DNA from 4 places in the Lysinibacillus sp. NPDC056220 genome. Region 3 is predicted to be linked to each of the others. Evidence: riboswitches for the same ligand, from Rfam matches in the RefSeq annotation. Region 3 holds a riboswitch; each other region holds the start of a gene.

Region 1 (6,243 bases), on a different contig from region 3:
ATTGGATTGATGTCATGCCAATTAACAATACAGTAGGCGGTGCACCAGGCGGTAATATTCGTGTTGGCTATCTATATAATCCGACAAGTGTTTCATTAGTGTCAGGTATAAAAGGGTTAGGCAACCAAGCGAATACATGGACAGCAGATGGAAGCCTTGCTTTAAATCCTGGCTTTGTTGATCCATCAAAATTTGTAGATACACGAAAACCAATTGCAGCGGAATTTGAATTCCAAGATGAACGTGTAGTTATTATCGGAGCTCACTTAAATTCTAAAGGTGGGGATGGTTCACTTTGGGGACCAACACAGCCACCAGTTTTAGAATCAGTTAAGAAACGTATTCAACTTGCTCAGGCCATCAATGATTTTATCGATGAAGGACTTGCCATAAATCCGAATTTAAATTTCATAGTGGCAGGGGACATGAATGACTTTGAGTTCACACCAGCACTTGAAACATTGAAAGGAGATGTTTTAACGAATATGATAGATAAAGCCCCAGAGCAAGATCGTTTTACGTACTTCTTCCAAGGGAACAATCAAGTGTTGGATCATATTTTAGTTTCGAATCATCTTGCGGATGTTACGGAAATTGACCTAATTCATATGAATGCGAACTTTACAGAGGCACAAGGCAGAGCATCGGATCATGACCCTGTATTAGTTCAAATTGATTTGCAAGCAGGAAAAGAAGAAATACCAACACCAATAGTACCTGAAAATGTATATAGCTTTAATCACTACAAGACTGGTAAATTAATAGTGAATCGTCCAAGCATTTCATTAACGTTAGGGGAAAATACCATTATTAAAAATGGCATTGCAGTATTTAGTCAATATGCCGAATTCCATGGCGAAGGATTTGCAAACAAAACTGTAGTGATCAGTCCTAAAAAAGGAAATGCGATTATTGACTTTAAAGGTACGAAAATTGGTTCCATTATTATTGAAGGAAAAAATGTAAAAGAAATCCGTAATTTACCTGCTGGATCGACCATAACGTATACAAAAGGGGCATCGGCAGAGGAAATTGAATTTAAGTAATGACTACTTGCAGGAACAATGTAAAGCATATGCTAATCATACTTTATTTTGATAATTAAACAGTATGGACAGTATTCATGAAGTACAGTAAAAAAATTAGCCATTCCAAACTTTTGGAGTGGCTTTTACTTTACCTCATTCATAACTAGCCTATAGTAGATTCATTTCTGTGGACAAGAATTCTTTCAACGGCAGATATTTGATGGTCCTATGTATTTTAAATATGAAAACGAAAAAATTGACGAAAAAAAACTAAATAGATATTATAGATATGTTAAGTCTTTAATAGGGCGGTAAGACCCGACAAACTAAACGTTATTTTATGCTACGTAATCTTTAATGAGGTAGTTAAACATTAAGGGTTTAATGACTCATAATTGAAAAGGTATATAACTTTTGCGGTGTCTTTTGCCTTAATTACAGATATTAAAGGTCTATAATATATTTTGATGTGGAGGAAAAAAGGATGAATAAATACGATTGTGTAATTATAGGTGGTGGCCCTGCTGGTTTAAGTGCTGCCTTAACATTGGGAAGGGCGCGCAGAAAGATTGCTATATTTGATAATGGAACTAATCGAAATCGTGTAACTCAAGAGTCGCATGGTTTTTTAACAAGAGATGGGATAAAGCCACAAGAATTTAAGAATATAGCTAGTAAAGAAATAAAATCTTACCCATCTATATCTATGTTAGATCAAACAATTATCGAGATAACTAAAGATGATAAAAGCGGTTTATTTCTTGTCAAAACTTCGGAAAATAAATCATATATGTCTGCAAAAGTATTGTTAGCTACTGGAATACAAGAGGAGTTTCCCCTCCCGCAAATCAGACAATATTATGGTAAAAGCTTGTTTAGCTGTCCTTATTGCGATGGTTGGGAGCTGAGAGACAAGCCATTGGCTATCATAGCAGAAAAAGAGGAGCATATTAAACATATGACCAAATTGGTTTTTAATTGGTCACAGGATTTAATCGTTTTTACGAATGGTCATCAACTTTCCGATAACGTTCAAAGTGAATTTGAACGTAAAAAAATTAAACTGTATACAGAATGTGTAAAAAACTTGCATGGGGAAGATAGTAACTTAATTAGTATTGAATTAGAAACAGGTGAACATATTTTAAGAAGTGGTGGATTTGTCGTACCTAATTTTTATCGTCCAAATAAATTTGCTAAACAGCTAAATTGCCAAGTTGATGAAAATGGGACAATTATTACTGATGGTACTGGACGAACAACAGCGGCTGGAATATATGTTGCAGGTGAAACGGAAAAGGGGGGTGCCTCTTCTTTAATGATCGCTGCTGCGGAAGGTTTTAAGACAGCCTCTAGTATAAATTTGGATATCACAATAGATAGGTTTTAAGTAAAAGGTTAGCTGATGAGTATAGAAAATTCATCAGCTATTTTTGTAAATAAAGGATAAAGTTAATATACCTAGTTGAGCGGACAGAGAAAGAACTTGGATATGTTATACTATGAATACAGAATAACTGGATAAAGGTACCTGTTTATTATGAATAGTTGCAAAGGGACAAGTACAACGAAAAATCTGCAAAGATAGGATAAATTGAGTATGATGAATGATATACATCTTTCTCAAAGTGGGTTGACGATTATGTAGTTTTAGTCATAATTGCATCTTTACTATTATGGAAAGATGCCTTTTTTATGAATAAAATTTCAATTGGGCCTCCGTTATTAGGTAAATAAATGATCAGCATGTAACTTCCTATTTTTTTATAGTTATATTTTTATATGATTATGTTTTATCTCTTTCGATTAAGGTTATGTCAGAAAATATGAATAGTCTCAAATTGATGAACTTTTATTTCGCGATTTACTTTTTATATAAAGGATGGTACACTTAAAACTATTGAAAAACAATATATTGTGTTCGTTTTGTATAGGTACTACTATATGTAGTTTAATAGGGAAGTTCGGTACTATTCCGACGCTGTCCCCGCAACTGTAAAGCTGACGATGATTGTAACCACTGTGCATTCGCATGGGAAGGAAATCAGAGATTGAAGCAAAGCCAGGAGACCTGCCTTTATAAAACAAATTTATCATTTCTTCGGGGATTAAGAGATGGGAACGTCAGTATTTTTAGTATGTTAACGTTTCCATGTAAGCTATCTCTTTAGAAGAGGTAGCTTTTTTATTTTATGAAAAGAGGGATTACTATGAAACTTTATACGAAAACAATCTGTCCAAAATGCCTTTGGGTAAAATCCGAATTACAACGAGCAGGACTTGAAGCAGAAATTGTTAATATTGATCACGATGAACAAGCTAAACAAACAATTATTGATGCAGGTTTTTTAAGTGTGCCTGTTTTAGAGGTGGATGAAACATTTATAGGGGATGTTCAGGAAATTGTTTCTCGTATTGAGATGATTACACTATGATCGTTTACGCTAGTCGTACAGGAAATGTCCGCAATGTAGTATCTAAACTAAGGGCAGAATCTATTGAACTCTCAGAGGAATTAAGCTTGAATAAGCCTTATCTTTTAATTACATACACAGATGGTTTAGGCGACATTCCAGCAAAAGTGCAACGTTTCTTAGATAAAAACAGAGATTTTTGTAAAGGAGTAGTTGCTAGTGGCAACAGTAACTTTGGACATCATGTATTTGGCGCAGCAGGAGAGAAAATTGCTACTACCTATCATGTACCATTAGTGAGGAAATTAGATTTGCGCGGCAATCAAACAGATTATGAAGCTATACAAACGTTTTATGAAACGAGGGTAATGGGATGAAAACTTATTTAAAGCTTAATAATGACGTACTGAATCGTTATAGTACAACGGGGCTACTAGAGTTAGAAAAGGATCGTGAGGCTACGCGCCGCTACTTTTTAGAATATGTCAACGTACGTTTACGTTACTTTATAGATATAGAGGAAAAAATCCGCTATTTAGTTGATGAAGGCTACTACGAAAAAGCTTTTATCGACATGTACGAGATGGATTTTATTAAAAAGTTGTACAAAAAAGCGTATGATTATAATTTCCGTTTCCCATCATTTATGAGTGCTAGCAAATTTTATGACAGCTACGCTATGAAAAGTCGTGATGGAGAAGAAATCTTAGAAAAATATGAGGACCGGATTGTCATTATTGCCTTGTACTTGGCACAGGGGAACACGGTACTAGCAGAACGTTCTGTAGAAGCGATGATGGAAGCCTATCAACCTGCAACGCCTACTGCATTAAATAGTGGGAAGAAAGCTCGTGGCGAATTAGTAAGTTGCTTTAAATTATCCATGGATGACTCCATGAATAGCATCGCTGAAAATATTGGTTATTGTTTAGAGCTATCACGTCTAGGTGGAGGGGTCGGGGTCAACTTAACGGATTTACGTCCTTTAGGTGATCCAATTAAAGAAATACTAAATCGTGCAAGTGGTGTGATTCCAGTGGCGAAACTATTAGAAAATTCTTTTAGTTATTCTAATCAGCTTGGTCAGCGTAATGGCTCAGGAGTTGTTTACCTAAATATTTTCCATGCAGATATAGAGAATTTTATTTCATCAAAAAAACCAAATGCTGATGATAAAATTCGCCTCGCAACACTATCAACAGGTATTATTATACCAAGTATTTTCTTCGAACTGATGAAGCGTGATAAAGATATAGTGTTATTTAGTCCATATGATATTTTTAAAGTATATGGTAAACGAATGTCGGAAATTTCAATTTCTGATATGTACTATGAACTACTAGATAATCCTAAAATCCGTAAAATTAAACGTTTGAATGCGCGTAGACTCTATACAGAGGTAAAAAAAGCTCAATTCGAATCCGGTTATCCCTTTGAAATTTTTGATGATAATGTTAATGACGTACATCCACTAAAAAATATCGGTCGCGTAAAAATGTCAAACTTATGTACTGAAATCTTGCAAGTTCAAGAAACTAGTGTTATCACAGATCAAGATCAACCTAACGAATATGGGTTAGATGTGTCGTGTAATTTAGGGTCAATTGATATCCACGCAGCGAGTAAAGTAAATGATTTTGAAGCATTAATCGATACAGCTATGCACTTATTAACAAATGTATCCCAAATGACGCACATCAAAAATGTTCCGTCGGTCGCAAAAGCCAATCAATTAATGCACTCAGTAGGTCTAGGGTGTATGAATCTCCATGGACATCTTGTTACGGAGGGAATTATGTATGGCTCGAAAGATTCTATTCATTTCATGGACCGCTTTATGGAAGCAATGAACTATTATTCTCTAAAATCATCGATGGAAATGGCTAAAGAAAAAGCAGAAACGTTCTATCGATTTGAAGATAGCGATTATGCTTCAGGTATCTATTTTGATCAATATGTAAATAAGACTGAAGAAGAGCTTTCACCTGCTGTATTAAAAGCACTCGGAAACATTCCAATCATTACTAGTAAAATGTGGGAATTATTAAAGCAAGATGTTATGCAATATGGCTTATTCCATTCATATCGTTTAGCTATAGCACCAACTGGTAGTATATCGTACATTCGTAGCTGTACGGCCTCCATCTCTCCATGTACAGAACGTGTAGAGGTTCGTGATTATGCAGATAGTCGAACAATTTATCCAATGCCACATTTAACAAATGAAAACAGTCATCTATATGTAGAGGCATATGATGTTGATCCTTATGATTTAATTGATTTATACGCAGCTTCTCAAAAACATGTTGACCAAGGTATTTCAATGACTCTTTATGTCACTGATAATTGGACAACAGAACAACTAGCTAAAGTATACATTTATGCATGGGTTAAAGGGATTAAGTCCGTTTACTATGTTCGTCAACGATTACAAAGCTTAGAGGAGTGTGTAGCATGTCAAATATAGTGTATGAGGCAGTCAACTGGAACAAAGCAACAAGTGAACTGGCCCAAATTTTTTGGGACCAGCAATGGAAGCAAATTTGGTTTCCCGAAGAAATTGCAGTGAGTAAAGATATTCAACAGTGGAAAAGTTTTGAGCATCAGGACACGTATAAAAAAGTGTTTGCAGGATTAACCTTGCTGGATACCGTTCAGACAAATATTGGGATGAATCGTGTTGCTGCTTATACAGATGATTTACAGGAAAAGGCTGTATTAACCGTTTTTGATGCATTTGAGGCAATACATGCTAAATCATATTCTTATATATTTACAACGCTTTGTACAAACGAGGAAAT
Region 2 (6,243 bases), on a different contig from region 3:
GCTACGCAAAAAGCACTTTTTTACCATTTTTCAGGATGCAATGAATAGTTTTTCACCCACCCAAAAAATAAAGCATCAACTCTATAGGTTGACCGCTTCGAGGCTAGGGCAAAAGGAAGAGGAATTTTTAGATAAAATCACAGCCGTTTTAAAGGAGTTAAACCTACCTAAGGATGTGTTAAATCGCTATCCATTTGAGCTTTCAGGTGGCATGCTACAACGCTGCATGCTTGCCTGCGCCTTCTATCATGAACCAGACGTTTTGATGGCGGATGAACCAACCTCTGCTCTAGATATGCTCCATCAACAAGAATTTATCAAATTGCTAAAAAATCTCCATGCCCGCTTAGGGACGACGATACTATTGATTACGCATGATTTAGGAGTTGCTAAGATGGCTGATTCTATTCTGGTGATGAAAAATGGCGAAATAGTAGAAAGTGGGAGAATGTCTGAAATTTTTAAGGAGCCCAAGCATCCATTTACGAAGCGGCTTGTCGCTCATCATTTTTAGGAGGCGGTTGATATTGTTGCTCCATGTAAATCATGTTAGTAAAAGCTATCGAGCAGGACAGCAAGTATTACAGAATATAAACCTAACCGTGGGAAAAGGTGAAATCGTAGGACTCGTAGGAGAAAGCGGCAGTGGGAAAAGTACTTTAGCCAAAGTGATAATGCAGCTAGAAAAGCCTGAAAAAGGGGCGGTGTTTTTTGAAAATCAATTGATGACGAAGCAAAATCGCTCGCATTTTTATGAGAACTGCCAAATCATTTTTCAAAATGCTACGGCTGCCTTAAATCCAGTATGGACCGTCAAGGAATTGTTACGTGAGCCTCTAATGGCAGCACATAAGTCTTTGACTGATCGCGAACTACAGATAATGCTAGAAAAAGTGATGCTCCCAACCGATATATTAGAAGCCCTGCCATCTGAGCTAAGTGGAGGGGAGCGACAACGGGTTAATTTACTAAGGTCGATTTTAGTCGAACCCCAACTATTAGTTTGTGATGAAATTGTTTCGAGTTTAGATCGCTTGATTCAACGAGAAATGATAGATTTATTAATAACTTTAAAAAAAGAAAAAAACATGGCCATTTTATTTATATCGCACGACTTAAAGGCGGTTTCTTATTTGTGTGATCGTATTTATGTCATGAAGTCGGGTAAAATTGTCGATGAGAGCCATAAAGGCGAAGGTGGCTTTGCTTTTACAGACCGATATGCGCAAATGCTGTTTCAAGCCGTAGTATGATTAATCCAAAAACACTTTCCTTATTTGAATGGAAAGTGTTTTTTATTCTTGCAGCAATGATCTAAGTGGGGCAATCAAATCTTCAGAGATGCTATAAATCGTATGGGTATCCTTCACGTTCATCAACGTTCCCTTTTGACCCATTTCCCCTACCCATAGATGGAAGCCATATATATCCACTACTTGTACATCATATGGAGGGGTAGCCATATTAACAATTTCCTTATTTCTCACAGCAGTAGTAATGACTTCATGGAACATTTCAAGAGACTCTTCATCCTCATATTCTTAGATAAAATCAGTATTCACAGTGTCAAATCCTTCGCCGTTAGAAATGCTGACCTTCGCCAATTTGCCCACTGCTAGCTCTTTATCCGTACAGCCTAAAACAACTGTAGCTAGGAGGGACATGATAATAAATAGAAATGCTCGCAATGAACCCCCTCCTTACAGAAAAAATAATACCAAAACTTGGAGTCGTAGCCCGGTTCTCTTCATAATATATTAAACAAACAAAAGCTGAAAGGGGATAAAGAATGGGCTTATTTGATGGATTAATCGGCAATGCAAGCGAGGTGAATTTTGAAAAATTACAGGAGGAGGTCAAAGATTTATTAATTCCAAACGAAACCATCAAAAATGCCTATAAAATTATTAGAGACATATTTATTTTTACGAATAAACGATTAATCCTCATTGATAAGCAAGGAGTTACTGGTAAGAAAACGGAATACCATTCGATCCCCTATAAAAATATTATTCATTTTTCAGTAGAAACGGCTGGTACATTTGATTTAGACGCAGAGCTAAAAATATGGGTATCAGGCAGTTCGCTACCTATCCAAAAAAGCTTCAATAAGGCGACCAATATTTATAAAGTGCAAAGTGTTTTAGCGCAGTATGTTTTAGTCTCGTAATAATGAAATAAAGCCACAATCACGAATCACATACAAAGCCCGCATAGATGCGAGGCTTTTTTGGCTGTGCTTAGAAAGGGGGAATAGGGATGGGGAAATTACTATGTGAGGGGTGTATGCTGTCGCCCCGTTCCAATTAGGGAGCAAGCGCACAGAGCTTAGAAATTAGCAAAGAAATGCTGACTGGTTCTCCCTTACGCATAACCTTTTATATTGTAAAATAATAGATATATTTCAATAATATTGATAGAATTCAATGGATGGAACTGTTTTTTGAAGAAGTGTTATTCGTAACATTAGATTGTTGGGGGGTAATGGAAATGGTTGAAAAAATTGAAATGAATAATAAATCTATCATTTCATTAACGCTTGGTATTCTTTCTATCATCGTACCATTTATTGGATTAGTTCTTGGGATTTTCGGAGTAGTTTTATCAAGAATGTCAACAAAGGAAATTGCTAAAAGCAATGAAAATGGCAGAGGTTTGGCAATTTCTGGTTTAATTTGTAGCGTGATCGGGATTATCATTCAAACCTTTGCAGTATTGTCTATTATCCTTTTTTATTCAATTACTGGTGCTTAGCTTAGTATTTGACCTTAGAAAATACCGTTTTAAGTTGGACGGGAAGAGGAAAAGTGGAAATGGCCATGAGTCAGGATACCAGCCTGTTACGAATACACACCATAAACCTCTTTTTTTGTGTTGAAAATGCATGACCTTCCCAAGCCCCCTGTTTTTAAGATTTTGCTCAAAGCTTTTTTCTTTTTGAAGAATAATAGTTATACACATTACTATTTGTAAAGATGGTGAAACGATGGAACAGATGCTAAAGGAAATAATGTCTCCAAGTCATCAATATAAAGTTCAAATTATAAAACGGAGAGATGGTCTTTTTACAACAGACGTATATATGTGGCAAGAAGACTGCGGATATGAATTTTGGAGTCCTATTAAAAAAGGATTGAGTTTGATTGAGACTGAGGAAGTAGCCGTAACCGTAGCCATTGAACAATTAAGACAATACTCTGGTGAAGTTATTACTCTTTAGTTACATCACTCAACGCTGTCAGATGTAGCGAGAATCGTTGAATCGCGTAGTTGTGCGTATAGGTTTGTCTGAGGTGCGTTTATAGGTTGTTTATGTTAGTATTTCAAAATGATGCAAGTGTCTTATCCCGATTTAACTCGCGGTTTTGCGTTAAAAAAATGAGCGCAGGAATCCCCTGCCCTCGTAACTCATTTTATCAAATATTACATAACTAATAACCTAAATTAAAAGTGTCGTAAATCCTTTTTTAAAAGCCGTTAATCATTCGCTAAAATTTATTCTCATGCGAGTATATACGTCGAATAATAGATGAAGGTGATACGGATGTTAAAAAGAAGATATTCGGTAAAGGACGTATTAGGACAAAACATTAACTAGTTTCGCTGATTTAATATGTGAAAAAGACGACCATTTTGCTGATTCGTTGGAAAAGACCAGAACGTATAGCGGTAAAGAAATTGAAGCTATTAAGTATTATGCTGCGTAGAAAATCCGAGGGGATTTCGAAAGAGATGACCCGCATGAAGCTGAGGAAGTATCATACCATCAAAGTAAATAGGAAGACATGTTGTCAGAATTTCAGAGTTTGTAAGATTAAGTGAAGAAATGGTTTGGAAAATATTGTGATATTTGACTTTAGAAATCCACTACTTTACAATTGATTTTAGTAATCTAATAGGAATGTGGAGTACACCCGATTCCTATGACAATTGAATAGCGTGTAGTAATAGGTGTAAATTGCGTGCAATTTGCTTAAAAGGGAAGTCGGTGTGAATCCGACACTGTCCCGCAACTGTAAATGTGAGCGACTTTTCAGCAACCACTGTCAAATGATGGGAAGGGGAAAAGTGGCGATGACCATGAGTCAGGATACCTGCCTGTTATGAGTACACACCATAAACCTACGAGGAATAGGAGGTGGCATGTTGACAAAACAGAATGCTCTGTTCGTCACAGTACGTCAAACGCCCAAAGTTCATGAAAGGGTTCATTTTCGAACTCCTTCACATTTACTTAGGGTTTGTTTGGCATTGTGTGATGAATCACATTAAAGCGAAGGATTTCCTCAAACATAGAAGGAAGTCCTTTTTGTTTTGAAAATATGTACGCAAAGGGGATGCACATAGGATGAATATTCATGAAACGATAACACAGGAAACGCCTTTTGTAGATATGACCATTTGTAAGCAGCCAAGGACAGAAATTGCTAAAAAAGCGAAAACAAGAATGGTGGTTGAATCACTGATTGATCAATTATTAGCAACGAAGCTGATTCGCAACAACCGCTTTTTTGAGCGAATTTTATATAATAAAGACATTATTTGGATAAGAAATGGTGAGGTAGAAGGCCATCTTTTTGCTCTGGCAACGTTAACGGATCAACTGAAAACGAAGACGAATAGCTTTATGATGTATATGCCGACGAACCCTATTATATATGAGGTGAACGGGGAGCCGTATCACTTAATTACACGCATTGATTCAACACGAGCAAAGCCTAACCTTGATCGCCTTTCACAAGAGCCCAATCCCGTGTTAAGCGCTGCACGTGTCAATGATTTACTATGCTCCATTGTTATACGTTTTTATGAAACTTATATAAATGATTTAATGGAAATTTCTCATCAGGATCAACTAATCGCATTCGCGCAGCAGGAATATAAACAATTTCTGGATGCGGTTCAGGAGTTAAATGGTGATCACTTAAATTGGCATCCACGAGGGAACGGCCATGAGCTATTGTTAACATTAATTGATCAACTACAAATATTAAAAAGTCAGCCTGGTAAAGTTTTAATCGACTTCACTAATACGCAGGGCTATGTGGTGGTTGAACCTGCTTATCAGGTCCATAAGCCCTCAAAGAAAGCTGTCGGTGCGATATGAAAACAAGCCCTCCATGAAGCGGAGGGCTTGTTTTATTTATGCCAGCGTATCATGCTTCATCTGAGGCTATTAGCCTAACACACCGTCCTTGCAAATACTTTACTTGACTTATCCCTGACAGTGCATGGCTGCTTGAGCCTCTTGCCAAGGGACAGTATAGCCTTTGCCTTTAGCGCAAAAAATGCTGGAAGAACTGTATTCAGGGTCCGCATTTTTATCATAGCCTATCTGGCCTATTACTTCTTCTGCATTATGACACACATCATAGCCATCAAATTGGAGGGTAAGTGAGCCTTTCCCATTGGTATAGGCAGCAAAGATTGTGCTATAGCTCATAAAGGTTGCTACAGGTGCACGTCCTGTCAAAACAACGTCAGTTTCGGTGAGGTCTGGGTCGTCGAATGTGCCGGCAGCCTGTTGAATGTCAGTCATCATACGGCCAATAAAATCATTGGAAGCTTTCATTTTAAAGCGATAATATGGCTCAAGCAGGATGTTCTGTGCTTGTTCTAGTCCTTGACGTAGTGCTCGGAAAGTAGCTTCTCGGAAATCACCACCAGAGGTATGCTCATTGTGACCACGCCCCGTTAATAGCGTAAAATGAATATCTGTGACGGCGTAGCCTGTGAGTAAGCCGTGATGATCACGCTCAAACAAGTGCTTCTCAACGAGACGCTGGTTGCCCACTGATAAATCATCGGCATGACAGGCATTACTAAAGGTAATTCCTGCTCCGCGTTCATTAGGCTCCATTAATAAATGAACCTCTGCATAATGCTTGAGTGGCTCAAAATGACCGTAGCCTGTAACGGTTGTCCCAATTGTCTCCATATATAATATTTGCGGCTCTCCAAAAGAAATGTGTAATGCAAAACGTTTCAATAACACGTCAATCAGGACTTCTAACTGAATGACACCCATTATGTGCACATGGATTTCCTGAAATTTTTCCTGCCACACGACACGCAATGACGGCTCCTCGGCCTCTAGTAAACGGAAAATCCTTAATACTTCTTTTATATGTTGCTCACCCTCATATTGAACTTTTGCCTGTAATGTAGGGACAAGCTCATAGGGCAGTGATAGCAATTTACTGCCAATTCGATCCCCAATATTTGCCTGACTGAGCCCTTTAA
Region 3 (6,243 bases):
AAAATAAAACTCCCAATAATAACTAAATAACTTTGAGCATAATGGAGTACTTCACCTTGCAAGTTCATCATCGACATTAAATGACTAGCAAAGAAGAAAAATAGAACACTCATTATAAGTCCAACTGCCAAATTCATTGTGACTGCTAGAGCGGATATTTTCGCTGCCTCAAAAAAACGTTTTGAACCTAAATATTGTGATACAACGATGGACGCACCATTGCCGACTACCTCAAGAATTAAAATAGCGATATGAATATATTGATTTGCTGCACCAACCCCTGATACAGCATTATCTGATAGAGCACTGAGCATAAAAGTATCGGCTAGTCCCATTAACATAAATAAAAATACTTCTAAAAAGATAGGCCATGTTAAATGGAATAGATTTAACTTATTCGTTCCTTTCATTGTGTCTGCCAATACCTTCACTTCTCCTACACTTTTCTTAAAAATCTATTGTATCTTATCATAAAATTTCAGACTGTAAAGAGATTTATAGGAAGACAGCGCTTCCACCTAAAAAATCCCTCTCACTAAATTTGTGAAAGGGTTTTTATTTAAATTAAGCAAAAGGACTGTAATTGCTCACGCTTATCGGCTGTTAGGCCAAACTCCTGCTCCAAAAAGGCTGTCTTTGAGCCATAACGATGATCCATAGCGTCAAGTGCTGCCTGTAAGTAGTCTTCACGAGCAGACATTAAAGCATAAAATTTCTGTAATTCTTGTTCGTTATATTGGTGCTCAATCGTTTGAGCCATTCTTTCTACCATGGGACGCAAATGGATATTCGTATCTAAATAATCTTCCATAATAGTTTCCTCAGGTACATCTAAAGCCAATAAAATAAGAGCTCCGCCAATTCCTGTTCGGTCTTTTCCAACTGCGCAATGATGGACTAGTCCTAAATTATCAGGGTTTTGTATCGTCAACATTAATTCCTTAAAAGAGGGATTATGGAAAGGCATTTGTGCATAAAAGTCCTTGAACATATCAGCGTTAACTACTTTATAAAACTCTCTACCACCTGTATTTGTTGGCATTTCAAAAGCATGCTTTCCCTTCGCCGGGATTTGAATATATCGAGTTTGTGGAAATACAGGATTAGGGTTATGTTGTACTTCATTCGTGTCACGATAATCAAAAATTGTTTTAATACCTAATGTTTCAAATAATTCTTTATCTGTCGATGTCATTTTACCAAGTGCGGCGGAGCGATAAAATAAGCCCTCCCTTATAACACGCCCATCTCTCGTTTGATACCCCCCCATATCTCGGAAATTATAAACGGCCTCAAACGAAATATTTTTTTGTACTTGCTTCACTGAACTACACCTCCCTATATTAATAAGTGTTCTTATCTTTATTCTATCGAACAAACTACATGAATACCAATTTTCACACTAGGTAATAAAATAAAAAATGCTAGCTGTAATAAACAACTAGCATTTTCTACGATCTTATTTATATAACTCTGGATACACAGCTTTAGCAACTAGCTCAACTGCTTCACCGATACGCGGACCTGGGCGATTTGAGATATCTGTGTCAAGGGGTTGAACTGCCTTATTTTGAATAGCTGATACCGTATTCCACCCATCACGAGCAAGGATTTCTCCAATTGGATTTTCTGTATAGTTGACTGTTGTTAAAATGACGTCTGGATTTCTCGCAATAACATCTTCCTCAGATACTAGCTTCCAGCCATTTAAATCTGCAAACACATTCTTTACATTTGCCGTATTTAATATTTCTTGTTGGAAAGTGCTAGAGCCTGCTGTATATATTTCAGGCTTTGGACTAATCTCTAAATAAACATTTTTGGGTGTTTTTACTTCTTTAACCTTTGTTTTCACATCAGCGATTTTTGCTTTAATTTCTTCGTTTAATGCCTTTCCTTTTTCCTTCACATCCATAACGGCAGCAATTTGTTCGATATCTCCATATACATCATCGAATGTAGCCGCTGATTGAATAACAAACACTTTAATTCCTGCATCTTCGAGTGGCTTAAGTGCATCCTTCTTACCAATCGTATACGCAATCACAACATCTGGCTTTAACGCTATAATTCGCTCACTGTTATAATTCACAGTATCAGAAACACGTTCGATTTTTTGAGCTGCTTCTGGATAAGTATCATATTCAGTGGCACCTACAATTTTATCGCCAACCCCTAGTGCAAATAGAATTTCTGTGTTACTAGGTTGTAAAGACACAACTGTTTTTGGCACTTCCTTAAACTCTATTTCCACACCACGATCATCGGTTACTTTATAACTTGTTTGCTCAATCTTTTGTTCATCTTGAGACACATCCTTATTTTTTGTATCTCCCGCGGTACCACAACCTGCTAAAACGAGCGCTAGCAATAAGACCGATAGCCAGTGTAAATTAAATAGTTTCTTCATTATTATTCACCTTTTTCTTTTTCATTGGATAGGATTTACTCATAAACGGAATTTCAGCTATTCCGGCTTGTTGATTCATATAGACAGCCATTACAAAACATACATTGGCTAATAAGCCTAAATAATCAAAGAGAATAGACGGCACCTCTTGTTCTTCTGAAACCTTGTGTAAAGTTCGATACGATTTTTTCGCCTCACTACGGCAAAGATGTAGAGCAGCCGCCGCCTCTGTTCCTTGAGGTAAAACAAAATTTTGAATCTCATCCTTCACATGACGAACATAAAAATCATAGCGCGCACTTAACCAGGATAGATCTTCATCTGTAACTGCTAGCTTTCCACGAACAGAGCCATTAACATGATAAGCCATAGGTAAAATCTGCATTAAATCATCTGCAACAGCCTGGACATCCTCTTTCTTCACTACAGCTAGTGCAACCCCTATATGCGTTGTTAAACTATCTGTGCGAATCTCAAAATCGACAGTTGAAGCCCTCTCACGCATAAAAGGATAACAAGAATAACGTGCATCTTTTTTCAATCTACTATCCCCCCATTTTTCCAAATGAAAATTCTCGCTTGTTCAGTACATAAAAAAACGTCGCTCCTCACGCAAAGGAACGACGAAAATAACATAATGATTGTCATACAAACACGACACTGCCTATGTATTTGCCGTATATCCTCCTAGCTTCCGAAGAGTTGTTATACGTTCAAATAAAGGTCGGTCTCCTGGCTTGTACAATGCTATTATATGAAATATATAATAGCTATAAAGAACCTTCCCATTTCCTACGAAACAGTGGCTAATCTTTATAATGGCTGTACTTACAGTTGCGGAAACAGCTTCGGCTTTTACCGAATTCCCGATTATGCTAGCAAGCACCTTTATTCTGCAAGAATAATTCACTTGTAATGCAGTTTATCATAGATTGATAGGAAAAAATAGTTACGTACAAAAAGTATACTCGTTTTATAGGCGATATCATAGCATTAAAGTTACTCGACTATAATACTTTTTCAATTGCTTGCTCAATATCAAGCTGTGAGTCTGTAGGCTCAAAGCGAGCTACGGTTTTTCCGCTTGCATCTACTAAAAATTTAGTAAAATTCCAGCGAATATTTCGACCATCTAAAAAACTTGGAGCAAATTGAACGATCGCCTCAGCCAGCATTTTCTCCTGCATGCTTGCTTTCCCGAATTCACGGAAATCGACTTCATGTTTTAAATAATTAAATAAAGGATGTGTCGTCTCACCATTTACTTGGATAAGCTCAAAAATGGGGAACGTAACTCCGTAGTTTACTTTACAAAGATGCGCAGTTTCCTCTCCATCTTCTGGATTTTGGTGGCCAAATTGATCACAAGGAAAACCTAGAACGACAAAATTATTTTTTCCATATTTATCGTACATTTTTTGTAAGTCTTCAAATTGATATGTAAATCGGCACTGATTAGCTGTATTAACTATTAGCAATGTTTTTCCGCGAAATGTTTCCATTGATAAAATTTCACCATTCGGCTTTCGTACTAAATAATTATAAATGCTCATTCCCTAACCCCTTTTGTTTTTTTCATATATTATAATTGACTATTCTCCAATAACCAAAGAGTTTGCACAAAAAACACCATCTCGTTACTAGGAACGGATGGCTGACTTATATTTCTTTTTATATTTAACATTTTGCTCTTCATTAATTAATCGATGTGCTATGTCTAATAATTTAGAATCACTCGTATGATCATATAATTTTTTTAAGGATACAATAATATCATAGCGAATGAGAGTAGGATGCTTCTCATCTAAACAAGTTTGAAATCTCTTGGCTAAAAAAGATACAACTAAATCGCTTTGTACTTGGCCTGCTAAACCAATTTTCCAAATAGCTTGTAATGTATGCCTTGCCGTGACAGGCTTATCATCATAGGTCACAGCCCAAATCTTTAAAAAATCTTCCAATACTCTTTCTTCGGGATCACTGTTTGCAGCTAAAGCACATAAAATTTGCGCGGCAAGTGCACGGGCATGGCCATTTTTATATGTAAGTGCTTGTACAAGCTGTTCCCACACTGCATATGTCCAATCTACGGGCTCCTGCAGAATTTTCATCAGTTCCTCGTAAGATTCATATTGTATATCTCGATTACGCTCTGTTAGATTATTAAAAAGTTGCAAAATCTCTTTTTCCATAATTTATCCCTACCTTTATTGTTTCAGAACGTCATTAAACTTTATTTATGGTACACTTAACTTAATTTTTTTCGCAAAGAAGGTGAGTTTATGAATAAATTTAATGCTAGGAAATTGATTTTTCGATTGCTAGTGATTCTGTCACTAATTATAGCTGCTTATTTTATTATTCCTGTATCTATGCCGTTAATATTAGCAGCTATTAGCGCATTTTTCCTTGAACCGATCGTCATGTTCTTTAAAAGGCGCTGGAAAATGTCTCGAAAAATTGCAGTTGCCTTTATATACATAGTGAGTGTCATTATAATTTCTATTATTTGCTATATTTCAATTACACAGATCATGACGCAAATAATTTTATTGTCTAAGCAAGCTCCCTATTATATTTCCAAGCTATCAGATATGTGGCTTCATATGCAAGAAAATATTTCTAAATACACTGAAGACTTTCCACCTGAAGTTAGTACTTCGCTTCAAAAAACCACAATGGATTTCATAAAGAAAATTGAAGAAACTTTTTTAAGTTTCTTTAATTATAGCAAAGTTTCAGCCTTCTTTTCAGAGATTCCAAGGCTATTTATCAGTCTTCTCGTCTATATGATTGCCCTATTCCTATTTATGCTTGATCTGCCAAAATTGAAGCGCATTACTTATAAGTATTTAAAGCCTAATACAGCAAAGAAAATAAAAATTATTTTAAACCGTTTAAAGGATGCAACATTAGGCTATATGAAAGCACATTTATTTGTAAGCTTCATTATTGGAGGCGTTACACTTGTTGGACTTTTATTAATCCAGCCGAAATACGCCATAACGATGACTATTATTATTTGGCTGATAGATATAGTCCCTTTTTTAGGCTCCATCATTATTCTAGCACCGTGGGGGTTTTATCACCTTTTAATGGGAAACACAGCTATTGCTGTAAAATTATTCATCTTAGCTGCTATTTTACTCATTATTCGTCGTGTAGTCGAGCCTAAACTGATGGGAGAACATATCGGTTTATCAACTTTACCAACATTAATTGCTATGTTTATTGGTCTACAGTTATTTGGAATTATCGGTTTGCTTATTGGACCCTTTGTCATTATTTTCTTTATCGCCTTGAAGGAAACAGGCATCATTAAAGTGAACTTTAAAATTTAATCCCAATAAAAAAGGTCATCTTTGTATTTTTTCTTTACAAAGATGACCTTTTTATCAAGTTAATCGTCTATATAATATGGTGGCTTATTGAATTCGACCAAAGCCTACTAAATATTGATTCCACCAATCAAGTGATTCAATGACAACACCATTATTTTGAGCATCAATCATTGTGTTGTTACCTAAGTAGATACCTACATGCGCTACACCTGAGCCATAGCTAAAGAATACTAAGTCACCAACACGTGCTTCACCAGCAGAAATACGTTGTGTTGCTAAATATTGTTGTGATGCAGTACGTGGTAAAGAAACGCCTGCTTGTTTGTAAGACCATTGTACAAGACCAGAACAGTCAAACCCTGAAGTTGGATTATTACCACCCCATACATATGGACGACCAAGGAATTGTTTTGCTGTAGAAATTGCATCACCTGAAGAGGCAGTACCAGCGCCTGAACCAACGATAATTTTTTGTGGTTGTTCACCATCACC
Region 4 (6,243 bases), on a different contig from region 3:
GTATTCGTTTATCAAGAATTGAAAAGCAGCTACAACTCGGCATAGATGTGGTGACAGTAGGAGATTTCACATTGTACGATAGAATGTTGGATACTGCCTTAATGTTCGGCTTAGTACCGAAGCGCTTTAACTGGCAAGGTGGAAGGGTAGATTTACATACCTACTACAGTGTAGCGAGAGGAAATCATTCAGCAGTAGCTAGTGAAATGACCAAATGGTTTAATACCAACTATCACTACATTGTTCCTGAGTATGAAGGACAACCGTTGCAGCTAACAGAAAATAAGGTATTAGCCGACTTTTTAGAGGCAAAGGAAGCGTTCGGTATTATGGCGAAGCCGACACTTATTGGCCCCTATACATTTTATAAGCTCACTAAGGGCTACAATAAATTAACGCAGGTCGAATACTTATTAGCTTTAATACCTCTCTATGCTCAGATTATTCAAGAATTAGTAGATGCAGGTGCCGAATGGATTCAAATAGAGGAGCCATCTTTAGTGACGACACTTGACTCAGCAGAACTGAAGCTAGTTCAAGAAATCTATGCTCAATTGATGATGACAGTTCCAGCAGCAAAACTAATGCTACAAACATACTTTGAAGCATTATGCTCCTATGAAACATTAATTACACTGCCTGTACAAGGATTTGGCTTAGATTTTGTACATGGCTATAAAGGGAATATGGAGTCACTTCGACAATATGGTTTCCCTCCAGATAAAGTTTTAGCCATTGGGGTGGTCAATGGTCGTGATATATGGCGTTCAAACCTAGCGGAAGCGAATGCCATGATTCAAGCAATTGAAAAACTAAGTGATGCTAAGGAATTGTGGATTCAACCTTCAAGTAACCTGCAACATGTACCAATATCTACTTCATTTGAAAAGAAGTTGGACCCTGTTCTCAAACAAGCACTGGCGTTTGCCGATGAAAAAATCGAAGAGATTACTGAGCTAACTAAATATAGAAAGGGTCAAAACGGAACTCGACGTCATAATTTCTCAGAAAGTATGAAAGCCATTGAAGCACTAAAAAATCATCCGATTCGTCAAAATAAGATGATCCAGCAAGCCGTTCAATCCGTCTCCACAAAGGATTTTGAGCGACATAGTGATTTTAGTCAACGTCAAAAATTACAGCAGCAGGCGTTAGCCTTACCACTATTCCCTACAACAACAATCGGTAGCTTTCCTCAATCTGATGAGGTGAAGAGAAATCGGAATGCTTGGCGAAAGAAACAAATATCGAATACAGACTATGAAGCATTTATTGAACTGGAAACAAAGCGCTGGATTCACTTGCAGGAGGATATGGATATAGATGTACTGGTTCATGGAGAATTTGAACGGACAGACATGGTCGAGTATTTCGGTGAAAAACTGACGGGCTTTGCCTTTACTGAAAAAGCATGGGTGGTTTCGTATGGTTCTCGCTGTGTGAAGCCTCCGATTATTTATGGAGATGTTGAATGGACTTCATCCATTACCGTGAAAGAGTCAGCGTATGCCCAAAGCTTAACGAAGCGCTTTGTCAAAGGGATGCTGACAGGGCCAGTGACCATTTTAAATTGGTCCTTTGTACGTGATGATATTTCTCGGAAAGATGTGGCCTATCAAATTGCTTTAGCACTTTGTAAGGAAGTGAAAGCACTAGAAACGGCAGGTATCTCCATTATTCAAGTGGATGAACCAGCACTAAGAGAAGGGCTACCTCTTCGTAAAGAAAATTGGGGGGCTTACCTAGACTGGGCAATCAATGCCTTCAAACTTGCTACCTCGAGTGTAAAAGATACAACACAAATTCATACACATATGTGTTACTGCGAATTTAACGATTTCATAGAACCCATTAGTGCGCTAGATGCTGATGTGATTTCTATTGAAACATCACGAAGCCATGGAGAGCTTATTTCTTCACTTCAAGTGCATCCTTATACAAAAGGGATTGGATTAGGTGTATACGATATTCATAGTCCACGTGTGCCGAGTGAGGGAGAAATGTTAGCCATCATGAGAGATAGTTTACAAGTTTTAGACAAACATCAATTTTGGATTAATCCGGACTGTGGCTTAAAAACAAGGAAAGAGCCAGAAACAATAGCGGCTTTAGCTAATATGGTGGCTGCTACCAAACTATTGCGTCAGGAGGTGAAGGAATCTATATCGAGATAACGAGAGATAAAAGGAGTTAAGCAAAGATCAGGTTATCTGCCTGGTCTTTTTGTATCTGTTTATTATATTCAGAAAATAAAATTGACGTGAACATTTGAGCATGTTATGTTTATTACTAATTTCAAATATTGCATTACAAGTTTGAATGAAATTATTTTTCGTTCGATTAAAAGGAAAATGGGTGTAAATCCCATGCTGTCCCGCAGCTGTAAATGAGGAGTTTTGTTTCGATGACCACTGAGTTTTTTCTTGGGAAGGTGAAGCAAAATGATGATTCATAAGCCAGAATGCCTGCTTGTAAGAAGATTCATTGATGATCTACGAAAGATAGGGAGATGGATGGTAGCTTACGTATTGTAGGTTTATCTGTCCTTATTCTTGTAGAATAAGGTTTTTTTATGCCTTCTTTCTATTCAATTTGTAGATATGAACAGGGAATAGAGATAGGAGATAAAAAATGAGATGGACGAAGTATTTACTGCCTTACATGCTTGTTTTGACCTTCAGTTTTCTTGCAGGTTGTACAAGCACGGAAAAAGACAAAGGAAACTCAGCATCAACTGAACAGACAGATGAAAAAATGATTACGATTGGTTGGCCATTAGATGTAGGCCCATTAAACCCCCATACATATTTACCAAATCAGATGACTGCTCAAGCAATGGTTTATGAATCTTTAGTGGCGTATAACGATGATGGGACAATTACGCCAAAGCTAGCAGAAAGCTGGGTCATCTCAGAGGATAAAACTGCTTATACGTTCCATTTACGCAAGGATGTTAACTATTCGGATGGGACTGCCTTTAATGCTGATAATGTGATTCGCAATTTTGATGCGGTATTAGCGAATCGTGACATGCATTCTTGGATGGGCATGGTCAACCATATAAAAGAGGTCGTCAAAGTAGATGAATCAACAATACGTTTGCAATTAGACGAACCGTATTACCCTGTGTTAAACGAATTAGCCTTTGTCAGACCATTCCGTTTTTTAGGGGATAATGGCTTCCCAGACGGCGATAAGACAAATGATTCCATTCAATCAGCTATTGGCACAGGGCCATGGGTTTTAACCGACTATAAAAAAGATGAATATGCTTTATTTAGCCGTAATGAACATTATTGGGGAGAAAAGCCTCTCGTAGATAAAATAAAGGTTAAAATCATCCCAAATTCGGAATCCATTTCGTTAGCCTTTGAAAATGAAGAATTAGATGTCATTTATGGGCGAGGGGTTATTAGCTTAGATAACTATACGTATTTAAGAGATAGTGGCAAATATAAAACAGCTACATCTGAGCCACTGTCTACAAAAGCATTACTGTTCAATACACAGTCTGGACCGTTAGCTGAGCTAAAGGTTCGACAAGCAATGCAATATGCTATCAATAAGGAACAAATGGTAGAAAGCATTACACATGGTACAGAAAAAGTGGCTAACACGCTATTTTGGGAAGCAATTCCATATGCCAATATTGATTTAGCCCCCATTATATATAATCCTGAAAAAGCACAGAAATTGCTAGATGAAGCGGGATGGACGCTACAGAAGGGTGAAAAAATTCGTTCAAAAAATGGTCAACCCCTTACATTAGATTTAATCTATATTGCTACTGATGCCATTCAAAAACCTATGGCAGAGTTAATGCAGGGCGAGCTAGCGAAAATAGGCGTACAGTTAAATATTGAAGGCGCCGATGTGATGGTCGGTCTGCAAAAATTAATGGATGATCAGGTTGATATTAACTTCTGGCGAACTAATGGACCGCCGACTGATCCACATAGCTTTGCAAATGAATCAGCTACACCAAATGCTAGTGGTGTTTATGAAGCAAAATTAGGCTTACCAAATACTCAAGAAATCGATACTAACATACATCAATTATTAGTCGGGACCGATGAAGAAGAACGCGTGCAGCTATACACGGATATTTTAACAATGTTCCACAAACAAGCATTGTTCTATCCAATATCGTATGAAACGAATCAAGTTATTTATCAACCATATATGAAGGATTTTGCACCACGTGCTTCTGAGTATGACATTCCATATGCACAAATGGATAAAGAAAACTAAGTATGAAAGAGAGAGTGTGTCGAACCAGGACAACTCTCTTTTTATCATCGGATGAAATAGGAAGTGACGACATGTACGAATCGACTTGGATGTTTTGTGTAAAAAGAATTCTCACACTTCCATTTGTATTAGTAGGCGTATCTATTCTGACCTTTGTGTTTATTCGTTTCGTACCAGTAGAACCAGCAGAGGTCATTCTTCGACTTGCAAGAATAGCCCCAACACCAGAGGCTATACAAGCTTTACGAGAAGAATTAGGGACAGATAAGCCTTTTATCATGCAATATCTGCTATGGGTAAAAGGCGTTTTACAGCTAGACTTTGGGACATCTTTTGTTAGTAAATTACCCGTTGGTGATGAGCTATTTGCTAAGCTACCCGCTACCATCGAATTAGCTTTAGTAGCATTTATCCTTATTTTAACCTTTAGTATTCCATTAGGGGTTGTGAGCGCATTATATAAGCATTCCTTTATCGATAAAATCATTCGATTATTTACAGTCCTAAGTGTTTCCATTCCAACATTTTGGTTAGGGTTTATCCTACTTTATCTATTCAGTTTAAAACTTGGGATTTTTCCGACGAATGGAAAAGGTTCAGGAGCACATTTAGTTTTACCAGCTTTCACATTAGCTTTACCTACAATCGGATTGTTCTCACAGTTTATCCGCTCTGCCATCATTGAAGAATACGAGCAGCCCTATGTAAAATATGCACAGCTTAGAGGCTTAAAAAAATCGGTCATTCTCATCCGACACGTGGGGAGGAATGCTGCCATACCGATATCAACTTTGTTAGGGATGACACTCGGAAATTTGCTAGGTGGGGCTGTCATTGTAGAGCAAGTATTTAGTTGGCCTGGACTCGGTAGATATTTAATAGAATCCATAACGAATCGTGATTACCCCGTTGTACAATGCTATGTGTTGGTGATCGCTGTCATCTATGTGCTCGCCAATCTAGGCACAGATGTATTGCATCGTTTATTGGATCCTCATCTGATGATGAAGAATAGGAGAGAGTAAAGTGAACTTAGAACGTATACATATGAGAAGATTTATGAGTCTCACTATACTAATCATCATTGGTTTACTAGGACTGTTTGCCCCAATCATGATGCCTCATGACCCTTTAGCAGTCGATATTTCTAAGAAATTTTTAGCACCTTCATGGGACTATCCATTAGGAACAGACCAATTAGGAAGATGTGTCTTCTCACGATTGCTTTTAGGGATTCGGTATTCTTTAGGTGCGGCGCTCGTCATACAAATAGTTGCTATTGTAGTAGCGATCCTGTTGGGCGCATGGGTCTCTTTAAAAAGAGGTATAATAGATGCGCTATTTATTCGGATATGCGATATTTTATTAGCTTTTCCAACACTTGTACTAGCATTTGGGCTTTTAGGTGTATTAGGGCCAAGCTTAAAAAATGTGTTAATCGCACTTATTTTGACACAGCTTATTTATTATTCAAGACTAATTCGAAGTTTATTTATCGGCATGAATGAAAAGGATTTTATTCTAGCGGCAAGAATAAGCGGTACTACAGGTGTGAAATTAATTATTCGTCACTATCTCCCTCATGTTTGGCCTCCTATTGTAACGATTGTTGCATTAGATATGGGAAAGGTTATTTTAGAGATTGCAGGCTTTTCCTTTATAGGGCTTGGCGTGCAGGCTCCCACTCCTGAGTGGGGAATGATGGTAAATGAAGGGAAGCAATATATCCGCCAACATCCCGAATTAATGCTATATCCTGGGCTTACTATCGTTCTAGTTGTCCTAGTATGTAATGTTTTGGCAAGTAGTTTAAAGACGCCTGACCAGTAAAGGGGAAGTTATGAAAAAAGTTTTAGAAGTGAAAGACTTATCGGTCAAAATTGGAGAACAAAATATTTTAAACGCCATTCATCTGACAGCCTATCAAGGCCGCGTTTTGGGGATTATTGGCGAAAGCGGTAGTGGGAAAACCATGCTTTGCCAAGCTATCAT

The links. Region 3 has a riboswitch for cobalamin ahead of ACOZBY_RS15190 (hypothetical protein). Riboswitches for the same ligand answer to the same signal wherever they lie in the genome.
Region 1: linked by a shared signal. The riboswitch ahead of ACOZBY_RS00775 (glutaredoxin family protein) and the one ahead of ACOZBY_RS15190 (hypothetical protein) in region 3 are both predicted to bind cobalamin.
Region 2: linked by a shared signal. The riboswitch ahead of ACOZBY_RS11725 (hypothetical protein) and the one ahead of ACOZBY_RS15190 (hypothetical protein) in region 3 are both predicted to bind cobalamin.
Region 4: linked by a shared signal. The riboswitch ahead of nikA (nickel ABC transporter substrate-binding protein) and the one ahead of ACOZBY_RS15190 (hypothetical protein) in region 3 are both predicted to bind cobalamin.

Annotation. Positions count from the first base shown of each region.
Region 1 is NZ_JBMOXD010000001.1:157,081-163,323, reverse strand. Features, by position in the region: gene ACOZBY_RS00785 (chitobiase/beta-hexosaminidase C-terminal domain-containing protein) at 1-1,046, shown strand, start outside; gene ACOZBY_RS00780 (NAD(P)/FAD-dependent oxidoreductase) at 1,513-2,418, shown strand; cobalamin riboswitch at 2,944-3,121, shown strand; gene ACOZBY_RS00775 (glutaredoxin family protein) at 3,239-3,463, shown strand; gene nrdI (class Ib ribonucleoside-diphosphate reductase assembly flavoprotein NrdI) at 3,460-3,819, shown strand; gene nrdE (class 1b ribonucleoside-diphosphate reductase subunit alpha) at 3,816-5,909, shown strand; gene nrdF (class 1b ribonucleoside-diphosphate reductase subunit beta) at 5,897-6,243, shown strand, end outside.
Region 2 is NZ_JBMOXD010000003.1:336,530-342,772, reverse strand. Features, by position in the region: gene ACOZBY_RS11760 (ATP-binding cassette domain-containing protein) at 1-514, shown strand, start outside; gene ACOZBY_RS11755 (ABC transporter ATP-binding protein) at 528-1,253, shown strand; gene ACOZBY_RS11750 (hypothetical protein) at 1,296-1,514, opposite strand; gene ACOZBY_RS11745 (hypothetical protein) at 1,542-1,688, opposite strand; gene ACOZBY_RS11740 (PH domain-containing protein) at 1,790-2,170, shown strand; gene ACOZBY_RS11735 (DUF4190 domain-containing protein) at 2,491-2,754, shown strand; gene ACOZBY_RS11730 (hypothetical protein) at 2,987-3,220, shown strand; cobalamin riboswitch at 3,933-4,116, shown strand; gene ACOZBY_RS11725 (hypothetical protein) at 4,349-5,107, shown strand; gene ACOZBY_RS11720 (GTP-binding protein) at 5,216-6,243, opposite strand, start outside.
Region 3 is NZ_JBMOXD010000004.1:103,352-109,594, forward strand. Features, by position in the region: gene ACOZBY_RS15175 (MATE family efflux transporter) at 1-410, opposite strand, end outside; gene ACOZBY_RS15180 (tyrosine-protein phosphatase) at 560-1,324, opposite strand; gene ACOZBY_RS15185 (ABC transporter substrate-binding protein) at 1,460-2,410, opposite strand; gene ACOZBY_RS15190 (hypothetical protein) at 2,394-2,951, opposite strand; cobalamin riboswitch at 3,116-3,315, opposite strand; gene ACOZBY_RS15195 (glutathione peroxidase) at 3,418-3,963, opposite strand; gene ACOZBY_RS15200 (hypothetical protein) at 4,051-4,602, opposite strand; gene ytvI (sporulation integral membrane protein YtvI) at 4,693-5,751, shown strand; gene ACOZBY_RS15210 (C40 family peptidase) at 5,836-6,243, opposite strand, start outside.
Region 4 is NZ_JBMOXD010000003.1:82,412-88,654, forward strand. Features, by position in the region: gene metE (5-methyltetrahydropteroyltriglutamate--homocysteine S-methyltransferase) at 1-2,174, shown strand, start outside; cobalamin riboswitch at 2,295-2,487, shown strand; gene nikA (nickel ABC transporter substrate-binding protein) at 2,632-4,251, shown strand; gene nikB (nickel ABC transporter permease) at 4,323-5,276, shown strand; gene ACOZBY_RS10505 (ABC transporter permease subunit) at 5,278-6,081, shown strand; gene ACOZBY_RS10510 (ABC transporter ATP-binding protein) at 6,092-6,243, shown strand, end outside.